Regions from separate parts of the Shewanella sp. SM29 genome, predicted to be linked through region 2. Evidence: predicted binding sites of a transcription regulator. Region 2 holds the regulator's gene; each other region holds the start of a gene.
What was found. Region 2 encodes LexA, which represses DNA repair genes until DNA is damaged. Its sites were predicted from a motif close to TACTGTATNNNNATACAGTA; they were not measured.
Positions count from the first base shown of each region.

Region 1: dinG (ATP-dependent DNA helicase DinG) is a predicted target of LexA. The motif match lies at 2,754-2,773, and genes of this name have one in related genera.
Region 3: umuD (translesion error-prone DNA polymerase V autoproteolytic subunit) is a predicted target of LexA. The motif match lies at 1,917-1,936, and genes of this name have one in related genera.

Region 1 is NZ_JAKKRN010000040.1:6,087-10,337, reverse strand. It holds gene L5L77_RS19965 (sulfite exporter TauE/SafE family protein) at 1-648, opposite strand, end outside; gene dinG (ATP-dependent DNA helicase DinG) at 658-2,730, opposite strand; gene L5L77_RS19955 (DNA polymerase II) at 2,868-4,251, shown strand, end outside.
Region 2 is NZ_JAKKRN010000025.1:28,598-32,848, reverse strand. It holds gene plsB (glycerol-3-phosphate 1-O-acyltransferase PlsB) at 1-1,957, opposite strand, end outside; gene lexA (transcriptional repressor LexA) at 2,118-2,738, shown strand; gene L5L77_RS16140 (cell division inhibitor SulA) at 2,735-3,247, shown strand; gene coxB (cytochrome c oxidase subunit II) at 3,686-4,251, shown strand, end outside.
Region 3 is NZ_JAKKRN010000026.1:15,540-19,790, reverse strand. It holds gene L5L77_RS16395 (hypothetical protein) at 1-150, shown strand, start outside; gene L5L77_RS16390 (Y-family DNA polymerase) at 231-1,484, opposite strand; gene umuD (translesion error-prone DNA polymerase V autoproteolytic subunit) at 1,472-1,906, opposite strand; gene L5L77_RS16380 (SMI1/KNR4 family protein) at 2,803-3,276, opposite strand; gene L5L77_RS16375 (HNH endonuclease) at 3,294-4,251, opposite strand, start outside.

The DNA.
Region 1 (4,251 bases), on a different contig from region 2:
GCACAATCCCATCCACAAACCTATTTGCCACTCTACCTGCCCAAGCCAGCCAAAGATAGTCAATGCGGTCAAGTTGCTGGTGAAGGTCATCGCACGGGCGAGGCCGCAACTGTGCAGTAAAGGCAGTTTATACAAAGAGCCGGATGTGACAGTCCAAAATGCGCCAATGCCTGGGCCAGCAAAACCGTCATAAGTGCCTAAAGCCAGTCCCTGTAGCCATTGTTGCTTGGCTGGCGGCTTGCTGGTTGGTGCTTGGCAGTTAACGTCTGACATCGCATTGGGGCTGACTAAACTGTAAATGGCGATGCCAATGATCAGCAGCGGCAGGACTTTTTCGAGCCATTGGGTATCGACTAAATAGACTAAAAAACTGCCCAATACCGCGCCGATAAAGGTGGCGATAAAAGCCATGTACCAAAACGAGGGTTTAAAGAGGTGCTTGCGATAATAGGTCCAAGCCGCCATAAAAGAGCCAAAGCTTGCGGCTAACTTATTGGTGCCTAATACGGTATGCGGCGCAATGCCTAAGGTTAACAGTGCGGGGATCGACAATAGGCCACCGCCACCCACGACGGCATCAATGAATCCAGCGATAAGACCTATGACTGCCAACAGGGCCCAATGACTGGGCTCGAGTAACAACTCCAAATTTTAATCCTACTCTATAACACGTCTAAAGGGCGGTAAGGCATCCAGTAAGGACTTGCCATAGCGTTTAGTGACTAACCGCCTATCTAAAATGGTCACTCGGCCATAATCTTGCTCTTTACGCAGTAATCTACCACAACTTTGAATAAGCTTACGTGAAGCATCTGGGATTGTCAGTTGTAAGAAGGGATTACCGCCTTTGACTTTGACATATTCTGCATGCGCTTGCTCAACGGGCGAGGTTGGCACGGCAAAGGGCAGTTTAGTGACGATCAAGTTAGTCAGATAATCACCGGGCAAGTCGAGACCTTCAGAGAAGCTGCCGGTGCCAAACAAGATGCTTGGTTCGCCCTTATCGCATTTAGCTTTATGATTTTCGAGCAACTGTTGCCGTGGCGCATTGCCTTGGATAAGTAGCTCAGTGGTGAGTTTACCTTCAAGTAATTCAACCACTTTTTCCATCTGCCAGTAGGAGGCGAATAGCACTAAGGTTGCCATTTCGCCTTCAATAAGGGTGATGATTTGTTCGGCAAGTTCAGCCGTATAGGCATCATCCGTCGGCTCAGTGCGCATTTTGGGTAAATAAAGTGTCGCATTATTGGGGTAATCGAAGGGCGATTGTAAGGCTAAATAACGACTGCCATCGTTGAGTGACAAACCTACTTGATGCACGAAATGGTCAAAGTTATTGAGTGCGCGTAGCGTGGCGCTACATAAGACCACGCCCGCGGCCTTTTGCCACAGCATGGATTCCAGCATAAAGCCGACTTCGATAGGTGAAGCGCTAAACAGATAATCCACTTGTTTACCTGTGATGAGCTCAACCCAGCGCGCCATAGGTGCACCTTTATGTTTATCTTCCTTGGCCATCATCCTCCACAATTTCTGCAGGTTTTCGAGCCTTTGCAGCATAAATCCGGTTTCGGCCAATAGCGCTTCGGATTGATGTTTAGGAATATCGCCATCTTTAATCGCTTCGGCCAGCAGTGACAGCATTTTATTAAACTGTTTGAGGGCTAGATTAGAGGTCACTGCAAGGTTTTCAGCCAGAATGAGTAATGACTCTGGTAGTTTGCCGTGCTCAAAACGCAGACGGTTTTCAGGATTGGCAAAGTGTTTGGTCTGGGTATCGCAATAGTGGGCCACTTGATTGAGCTGGGCGATAAGATCGCCTAAGTGATCCTGCATCGCCTGCGCAGGAGCAATAATGTTGTTGCTCTTTATTTGGTTTTGCAACTTAGCGCAGGTTTTACCAATTTTTTCGAGCCAGTCGCATGCGCCCCTCAGCGTGGCCTGCGCACTGGAGAAATCCCGCGCCACAATCGGTAAGTGATGTGCCTCATCGATAACATAAAACACGTCTTCGGGATCGGGCAAAATCACGCCGCCACCTAATTCTAAATCGGCAAATAACAAGCTGTGGTTGGCGATGAGTACATCCCAGGTATCGACATCTTCGCGGGCTTTATGGAACGGGCAATTTCTGTGGCTGGCGACTTGACGATGACAGCTGTGTTTGTCGCAGGCGATTTGTTGCCACAGGTGATCGGGCAGCGGCACGGCTAAGGTATCGATTTCGCCGTTCCAGCGACCTTCGTTATAGTCTTTTAACAGGCCATGCATCATAGCCACTTGGCTATTGTCAGGTTTAGTTTGCCACATGGCCATTTGTGTACTGTTGTCGTCACCGATGAGCATCGCCAGTTTCGATAGACATACATAACGTTGTCGACCTTTAACTAAGCCAAAGCGGAAATTTAAGCCAGATTGCTCAAGAAAAAAGGGTAAATCTTTATGCAGTAATTGCTCCTGCAAAGCGACAGTTGCGGTAGCGATGCAGACCTTTTTCTTGCTCGCTAATGCCAGTGGAATGGTACCGAGGATGTAAGACAATGATTTACCGATTCCAGTGCCTGCTTCGACCACAATGATGCGCCTATCTTTATCGTAGTCGCCGGCGAGGGTCTTGGAGATTTCCGCCACCATATAGTTTTGTTCGCGGCGCGGCCTAAAATTAGGCAAGGCGGTAGCAATATCCTTATAGATGGCGCGGATCTGGGTTTTTACATTGTCAGGTAACATGCGTCACTACTTTATCGAATTAATGCTGTACATAATAACAGTGATTGCATAGCCTAAGAAACTTTTCTGCCATTTGGCGGCATTTAAATTGAGAAACCATCTAAATTGACTAGCTATGCGATTTGGGAACCCATGCGATGAAGTCAGAGGCTACCGCGGCCGTTAGTGTACAAGGTCGAGTCTTAACACGCCATGCGATTCATCGCCATGGGAGTTTAGTGTTGCAGTATTATCTGGCTACCGCCCAAGGCCCTGTGCTGGTGGAAGTGCAAGGCACTGAACACATTTGTTTTTGTCATCAAACTGATGTCACGGCTTTGCAGTTGCAAACGCCGGGTCAAGCATTGCGGTTTGTACCGTTAGCGCTCAAAAGCTTTAAAGGCGGCGCGGTTAGTGGTGTTTATGCTAAATCTAGCAATAGTTTACGTACCTTACAGCGCATCGCTAAAGATGCCGACATCCCTTTATTTGAAGCCGATATTCGCCCCGAACAGCGTTATTTAATCGAGCGGTTTGTGGCGCTGGATGTGGCGTTTTTAGGGCATTTCTCTGCGACGAGTAACATACACGCGCCGACTAGCGACAGTCTTGAGGCTAACTCGCTGCCCGTGTTTATCGCCGAGCGGGCTAAGAGTATTGCTCCTTTAGCGGCTGTACATTTGCGCTGTATCTCACTGGATTTTGAATGTAGTTTTGAAGGTTTACTCTATTCGGTTGCACTATATGGTCAAGACAGTGGCCGAGACGAAGATCAAGACAGTCCCAAGCAGACTTATGAAAAAGTGATTATGGTGGGTGAGGCTGAATCAAACTCTTTCGAATATATTGAATGGGTGGCCGATGAGGCTGCACTCATTCATCGATTAATCGCGTGGTTCCATGAGTTTGATCCTGACTTTGTCATAGGTTGGTCAGTGGTGAGTTTTGACCTCGCACTCTTGTCACGCCGTGCATTATTACACCGTATTCCGCTCACCATTGGCCGCGGAGGGGCAAAGCTTGAGTGGAAAGTCGATAATAAATTTCGGCCAGAAACCTTAGTTTTACCGGGCCGTGTGGTACTCGATGGTATCGATTGGCTCAAAGCCGCTTTCTATCATTTTGAGCGGTTCTCGTTGGAATTTGTGTCACGGAAATTATTGGGTGAAGGCAAGGCCATTCATAACGTGGATAATCGCGTTGAAGAAATTGATCAGTTGTTTAAGGCCAATAAACAAGCATTAGCGCATTACAATCTTACTGACAGCCGTCTGGTGTGGGATATTTTTAGTTATACTCAATTATGGGAGTTCGCCCTCGCGCGAGCTGAACTAACAGGTTTAGAACTGGGACGGGTTGGGGCTTCGGTGGCGGCATTTAATCATTTGTATTTACCGCATCTACATCGAGCCGGTTACGTCGCACCCGATGCTCCTGCGAGTGATGGGATCGAAAGCCCCGGTGGCTATGTGATGGATTCTGCGCCGGGACTTTATAAGCATATTTTAGTGTTCGATTTTAAAAGTCTATATCCCTCCATTA
Region 2 (4,251 bases):
TCAGCAGTGGATAAAAATCGGCAACGATTGAAACGACTTGCTGGCGCAGGATCTGTTCATTATGGGTTAAACAACTCGCAATTAATGACGGTACGATAAATAAGTGAATGATATTGTTACGATAGTAAGTCATAGACACTGCCTGACTCGCTTCGATAGACACTATTTCCCCTAAAGGATCGGCACTAACAACAAACTTGTTCAGCTCTAAACCTTGCTGCACTAAATGCTTACCATCACCTTCGGCAACAGATGTATAAGAAGTGTAAGGCACTTTTTTGAGTAGGGTCAGATACAAATCAAGCTGACGCTCCAGCAGACTACGTTCTAAGGCGTTTTGATCTGTCGCCAGCAAAACTAAGCTAGTCAAAGTCACCGAACTCGCGGCTGCGGCATCATTGATACGCGTCATCACCCGATTAGCCAGCACGTTTACCGCTGGCGTTAACCAACTTGGTTTCTGTTCGGGATCATCGGCCAACTCAGCACGCCAGTTTGGCGCACGCTCATTTAAGAAATTTTGCAGGGTAATAGGCTCGCCAAAATTCACGTAACCTTGGCCAAAATTACCTAATTTGCGAATGGCACCGAACACCTGCCACACAGATTCTTTTTTCTTTTTCTTACCGCTTAACTCTTTATGGTAAGTCGCCACTTCCATCACATGGTCATAGCCTAAATACACAGGCACAAGTGTGACAGGACGTTCAATACCGCGCAGTACGCTGTTCATCGTCATGGCGATCATGCCAGTTTTCGGCGCCAACAGACGGCCAGTACGTGAACGGCCACCTTCGGAGAAGTATTCCACCGAATAACCTTTAGCAAACAGCTGGTCTAAATACTCACGAAATACTGCGGTGTACAGCTTGTTGCCATTAAAACTACGGCGGATAAAGAAGGCACCACCGCGACGGAACATAGGTCCCGCGGGCCAAAAATTGAGGTTAATGCCGGCAGCAATGTGCGGCGGAACCATGCCTTGATAATACAAAATATACGATAACAGCAGGTAATCCATGTGGCTGCGATGGCAAGGCACATAAACAATTTCGTGGCCATCGTGGTGCAGCTGGCGAACTTGCTCGGCGCCTTTAATGTTGATCCCGCTGTAAAGCTTGTTCCACAGCCAAGTTAAGAAACGCTCGGCAATACGCACTAAACTGTCTGAGTAATCAGCAGCGATTTCATCGAGATACTCAATGGCCGTCTCGCGCGCTTGGGTCTCAGAAATCTTTTTACTGGCGGCTTCTTCTTGAATCGCTTTGCGCAGCGACTCAGATTTGAGTAACGAATGAAACAGTGCTTGGCGGTTTGGCAGCACAGGCCCTGTCATTACCTTACGTTGACGACGGAAATGCACGCGTGCAACCCGTGCTAACTTATGGGCAATCCCCATGTCGGTGCCATGTTCGTCAGCCATGTAACGCAGGGATACGGCATTCGAAAACTGCACGAAGTTATGTCGACCTAAGAACAGAATCATCAAGCACTTGCGTAGCCAAGTCGGGTTTTCCCGCTCAAATACGGCCGCCTTCATAGTGTCGTCTTCTTTCCCTGGCGTGCGACCCCAATACAAACTCACGGGCACCAGTTGAATATCCAATTCAGGACGTTCCTTATGCACGGCTAACAAACGCATAAAGCATTCGAGGAAAGGCTCATTACCAGCACGTTCGCCAAACAGTGGCTTACGCCCTTGAAGACAGACAACCCGAGGCGCAGTCACACCATTAGCCACTAGAGGCTCATAAGGGCTTGGTAAACCTAACTTAGCCGTTATTTCGCTCAAAGCAGCTATGTCACTAAGGGATTCTGTTTTCATCACATAAACAAGGGGTCTGGAAGCATCCAGATTCAGATCGGCAAAGGGATCCTGAGGCACCACAATAGTGTGCACTAAGTGTTTTTGGATCCAACGTAATGATTTCAACCAAAGAGAGTCGTGTTTAGGCATTATTCTTATGCAATTAAGTGCGTTTACTAGCCCGATAGAATACCAGACTATGGGCAATATTCGCTAATTCTCTCCAAAATAGCTAAAAAGTGGTTAATACTTGCGCTGCAAATAATACTGTATATACTAACAGTAACTGTATAGAAAAACAGGAAACACCATGAGACCTTTGACGCCACGCCAAGCTGAAATTTTAGAGCTAATTAAACGAAATATTGCCGATACTGGCATGCCACCCACTCGGGCAGAAATCGCAACCCGTTTAGGTTTTAAGAGCGCCAATGCGGCTGAAGAACATCTTAAAGCGTTGGCAAAAAAGGGCTGCATTGAGATCATGCCAGGCACATCTCGAGGCATTCGTCTACCTGCGGAAATCGAAGATTTGACTGAAACAGGTTTACCGCTCATCGGCCAAGTGGCCGCGGGTGAACCTATCCTCGCCCAAGAACATGTTGAACAGTACTACCAAGTCGACCCAAGCATGTTTCATCCCGCCGCCGATTTTTTACTGCGAGTAAAGGGCGACAGCATGAAAAATATCGGTATTCTCGAAGGTGATTTGCTGGCAGTTCATAAAGTAGAACAAGCTAGAAATGGTCAAGTGGTTGTCGCTAGAGTCGATGACGATGTCACTGTTAAACGTTTCGAAAAAAAAGGTAATGTAGTCTATCTACATGCCGAAAATGAAGATTACTCCCCGATTAAAGTGGATTTAGGCTTCCAAAGTTTAACAATTGAAGGACTCGCCGTCGGTGTGATCCGTAATGGAGATTGGCTATGAATAAACTACTTGGCAATGCCCCCCGCCATCCGGGCCTGTGGCTCGATGAAGTCCGTGATGCTGACTATGACTGGCACCATGCGCCCATCGCCTGCATGCCAACTAAGACTCAAGGTCGCCAAGAATTAATTCATCTGAGTGCACAACTCGCTCAGTTAAGCCAACAGGGCCGTTGGTTAGTGCTCATCAACCCTCCAAGTATTGGCTACAAGCAAATGCTCGCCAGCGCAGGTGTGCGTATGGATAGAGTTTTGCTGGTACATGCTAAAGATGAAGTCGAAACCCTGTGGGCGATGGAGAAAGCCCTGACAAGTGGTACGTCCAGTGCAGTCATTACTTGGACTCAATCATTGGATGCGCGGGATAATCGACGCCTACAAATCGTGGCTAAAAGTGCCCGAGCTATGGGCATAGTGCTTGAAGACGTAAACAGTCACTTACATGCCGACGTACGCATTGAGCAAGGCAATCTCTTCGGTCAGCAATCTTTTTTTAGCTCTGTACACTAAATATTCATTTAATTTTTTACCTTGAAAGCCGCCTCACCTATGAATGTGAGGCTTTTTTTTGGCAATTTTTCAGATAATTAGATAAATAAGTGATCTTGATCAATATTTAAACAGCAAGTATGGTTGGTTAAGTCGGTGATGATATATCACCTTCCGTGGTCAATAAGTCGGTGATGATATATCACCTTCCGTGGTCAATGAATCGAGTATTTATCGAACTCGAAGCGCCACTAAAAATAGAGAACAGATTTATTTCAGCAGTATGTGCCAGCGTGGCTAATTACCAGCAGTAACAATACTTGATTAAAAGTAACAGCCGCCAACGCACGTTGAAGTCAAAAAAGCTTTTTTGGGAACTGAAGAGTTTGCATAGAGTTGAGACTTACTGTGTTGCTCTTCTTTGTAGTTGCTATTCGCAATTGGCAGAGGAGAAGTCTTGTGAAGCAATTGTTGTATTGTTTACTCGTGGTGCTTTTCGCACCACCGTTGACCGCCGCGGACATGCGGTTCAACATGACCCCTGGCGTGACCGAGATCAGTGGCAAGGTTTATCACTTGCACATGACCATTTTGTATATCTGCTGCGCAATAGGCCTAGTGGTCTTTGGCGTCATGATTTACGCCATGATCAACCACAGAAAATCCAAAGGCGCTGTCGCGTCCCACTTTCACGAAAGCACTAAAGTTGAAATCGCTTGGACGATTCTGCCATTTATCATTTTGATCTTAATGGCGATTCCAGCGACAAAAACTTTAATCGCAATGGAAGATCCCAGCAACGCCGATCTCACCGTAAAAGTTACGGGGTCCCAATGGAAATGGCATTACAGCTATTTCGATCAAGATATTGATTTTTATAGCATACTGACAACACCCAGAGCACAAATCGAAGGCACCGAAACCAAGGGTGAAAACTATCTATTGGAAGTCGATAAACCGCTCGTTCTACCAATAAACCGCAAAATCCGCTTTCTGATGACTTCAGAGGATGTCATCCATTCTTG
Region 3 (4,251 bases), on a different contig from region 2:
TTATTGGTCGAATTAGTGCGAACTGATAACGACCTAAAAAAATTGAAAGTTGATGTTTTTGATATGGACAATAAAGGAACAAGAACCAAGGATCCAATATCTCTTTTGGGAGAAAAGCTACATCTATCATTGGTGCGCCAAATTGATTAATGAAATTCTTCCCTAAATTACGGAGACTAGTCCTTATGATTTCGTTATTACGTAGCGTTCAGATCAGTCACATAATCCAGCTAGGTCTTAATCGTGGGTATATCTGACCAACGTGTGGTGTACTTCGGTGATAAAAACTGGCGACGCATAGCCCAATGCTGATCATTCCCCTGCGCTGCAACATGTAACACATCATGACCATAGCGCTGATTGAGCACATCGAGGACTTCCATTAATTTAGGATCACTTTTCGGTGCATTAAACAAATCGTGTTGCTGCGAAGCTTTGGCACAAAGCTCAAGTAAGCCAACCCCAATACGATAATAACGCACGCCTGGGCGATAGAGTTTTGATAGTGCCTCACTGACGGCGGCGCAAAGTTCACGGCTATCATCGGTCGCACAGGCAAACTGGACAACCTTCTTAAAATACACGGGCTGCTGATCATGCGGCGAGTTTGCTGCAAATACCACCATCGATTTACAGAGAGAACCTTGCTCGCGCGCCTTGGCCGCAGCAATACCTGCATGTTTGGCTAACGCTTGGTGTAAATAGTCACGGGTAGTTATTCGCTCACCAAGGCTACGTGTGGAAAATATTTGTTGCTTATCAGCTTTAGTATCATGCCACGTTTTACAGATCTGGCCATTGAGCTCGCGCACCGTTCGTTCGACTTCAATTGAAAAATGTTGTCGCGCCACTTTCGGCGCAAGTTGCGCCAAATCATAGGCAGTATGCACACCCAGTAGGCCCAGTTTTACAGTTATCTTACGTCCAATCCCCCAAACCTCATCAACTGACATCAATTTTAGAATTTCAATCCGCAGTGCATCGTTATCGATAACACAAACACCCTGATATTGGGCCAATTGTTTCGCGGCATGGTTAGCCAACTTAGCCAGGGTTAATGTCTCACCAACCCCCACACACACCGGCAAACGGCACTCACGCCAAACTGTTCGGCGCAACTGAGCACAATGTGCCGTTAAGTCTGCAATTGCAGCACAGCCTTTAAACGACACAAAAGACTCATCGATGGAGTACACGTATTGCTCGGGTGCGAAACGCCCGATCACTTGCATCATTTTTGCAGACAGATCTGCGTACAATTCATAATTAGATGAAAACACCTGCACATTATGTTGTTTGCACAGATATTGCTGCTCAAAGTAAGGTGCAAATTTTTTCACCCCTATGGACTTGGCCGCACGATTTATGGCGACACAACAACCATCGTTGTTACTGAGCACAATCGCGGGAAGTCCGCGCAGGTCGGGCCTAAAGACCATTTCACAGCTGACATAAAACGAGTTGGCATCAATTAGTCCGAACATGGTTGACTCAGATATCTTTCTAGCAGATTTGAATGCTCATGAAGTCGGATTGATTTGATGATCACCCCTTCAACCGAGAAGGTATCTGCATCATCGATAGCAATGGACGTCATGTTTTGCTGTTGATCGATAGAAACCAGTAAACGGCGTTTTTCATCGAGGAGCTTTACGGTAAATTCACCGTTATAACTCGCCACGACGATAGCCATGTTGCGACGTTGAGCGGCGCGGTCTATCACTAAAATGTCACCATGATAAATGCCTACCCCCTCCATCGAACGACCAGCTGCGCGGCCAAACCACGTAGAACTAGGATGCTCAACCAGCAGTTGATCAAGACTCAAGGGTAATTCTACGTAATCAGCCGCAGGGCTTGGAAACCCCGAAATTCCCGCACACGCATTGCATGTGATGAGTTTCATAGCACTAAAACACTGTATAAATAATCAGTAATAATAGCAGTAAATAAATAAAAATCTAAAATTTCGATCCTGCTGCCGGTTCCTGACTTTTTTCGGTGGGTAATCGCCGCGCTCTTTGCGGTGTTATCCACAAAAAATCAGGGTTCGGTGGCGAGTTGCTTTTCTCTTAAATGGTAATGTGTAATGGAAAATCGGTAAACAATGGCAGATATAGCCGCTTTTGTTGCATAAATCTGGTTAATACCCGCAGATTATTGGCCACTTGTTGCAGATTACTTGGTAAGCTCATGGCAACTGTCTAGAACCACGGTGAACAGCTCCTAGACAGCCAGCCCCCGCAAGGGGGCGTTCCATCTTTATAAGTGCCAAGAGACGACAAAGGATACAAATGACGATTAAGAGTGAGTATCTTCGTGTCATTTTAATTGGACATAAACGTGCCAGCAGAAGAACTGACACGTAATGGGACAAAACCTTGCTAGATTTTTTACTCTAATTCATTGGTTTCGGATTAATATTTGTAAGGCGATTATTGAACGTTAGTATTAAACCCGATAAACAAGCTATCCATTTTCTTGCATGAACTTAAGCGAGTGATCTCCAAAACTCATTTGGTCAAAACTCGCAGCAGACTGAGCAGCTAAAAATGGTAGAAGTGATCACTCTTAGACAGCAGAAGCGATCAATTGCACCAGCACCACCAATTAGTGGCGCAGCTCCCAATTTCGTACACGGCTGTTAAAGGCTGCCCACTTCTACTGGTCACGACTGCCCAAGCTGCTGGTTACATTGCCCAGTTTCAGGCGAGAAAAAGCTCTAAGGAAATGGGGCTGAAAAACACAAAAAATATGCCAGTCCTCATTATTTCTATTCTTATGCATGAACAAGCTGGATAATTATTTCAAGCTTTTTAAAAAGTCAGGATCAATCCATACTGACTCAACTTGTCCTTCTTTTAACTCGACACTATCAGGGTCAAACGGCATCAAGGCATCTAAAAATTCATAAATACTACTTGCCAACTTGATCATATTTTGTGGTTCTTCGTGATCCCAAAAATAAACTGATTGCCCTTGGTCAAGATCAATAACAACGTAATTACCACCTTCAGCCACTGCTACTGGGAAAACTCTTTTCCCAACATGATCCAAATATTTACACTCTCCACCAATTTTAGAGATTGGGATCAACTCATTAACTCCTGACTCATTATTTGGGCTTACAGTGAAAATATTTATTTCAGGCTTCGAACCATTGAACTCTAAAAAAAATTTTTTCAAGTCGTCAGGTATGGAATAACCCAAAGCCTGAGCCAAAAGCTCTATGTCTTTTGGCTCAATAGCTTTTGGTTTAGAAAATTTTACACTCATTAAGAAAACTCCCGAATTTATTGATTACGTAATACCGCAGCCCCACCTGTGTGACGGGCTGCGTTATGTATATCTTTTGGTATGAGTTGCATCGTTTTAGCGTTTTCAACGTGATGCCAAAGATACCCTTCTGGCGTATTTTTTAGACCGACAGCTTTATTAGCCATTGCTGCATCTTTTGCGTAGTTACCAGTCAACCCTTTAATGTCAACCTGAGCCTTAGAATAAGGTGAAAAATCAGGAAAACCTTTCTCATTGAACTTTACACCTGAAGGGTGAGTACTACCCGCATATTGGCTATTGACTGGCTTCCTTCCATTAATAAGTGGGATATTATCTGCACTCTCTGCCACACCAGACAGCCTCATCTCAACTGCTGTTGCATCATCTGCATGAGTAGCAATGGCCTTCATTGGCATTAATATGACACTTTTGAGCCCCAATCCTAGCAAATCATCAACAAAGATTGAAGGAATGACTTCACCACTGCCGCCACAAGGATACCCCCTACAAAACTCCGCCATCTGAACAACATAATCTGGTAATTTATATGGTTCTAAATAATTTGAAACAGAATTGATATACTGAATTGACTCCGCCGTAACGTCTGCCAACCCGTTCACCTCACAGGTCTGCAAATTTGTAGGCAATTTCTCTTGCACCAGAGCTGCGCCATTACTGATTTTAGTGGGTTCAGATCTGGTTTGCTTTTTCCCTGAGTCACCGGAGCCATACTCAATAGCTGAGCAGAATACACCACTCTGGCCTTTGAGGTGACTTCCAGTTGAGGAACACGCCGCATACCCCGTCGGATCTGTGCCTGCTAGCGGATTATTCATGATATAGGAGTACGGGTTCACGCTCTGGGTCGAGGTTGGACTCTGGATAAACGGGTCCACACTCATAAACCTGCCAAGGTTGTAATCGTAAATCCGCCCGTTCATATGAATTAACTGCTGTTCATTCAGATGTTCG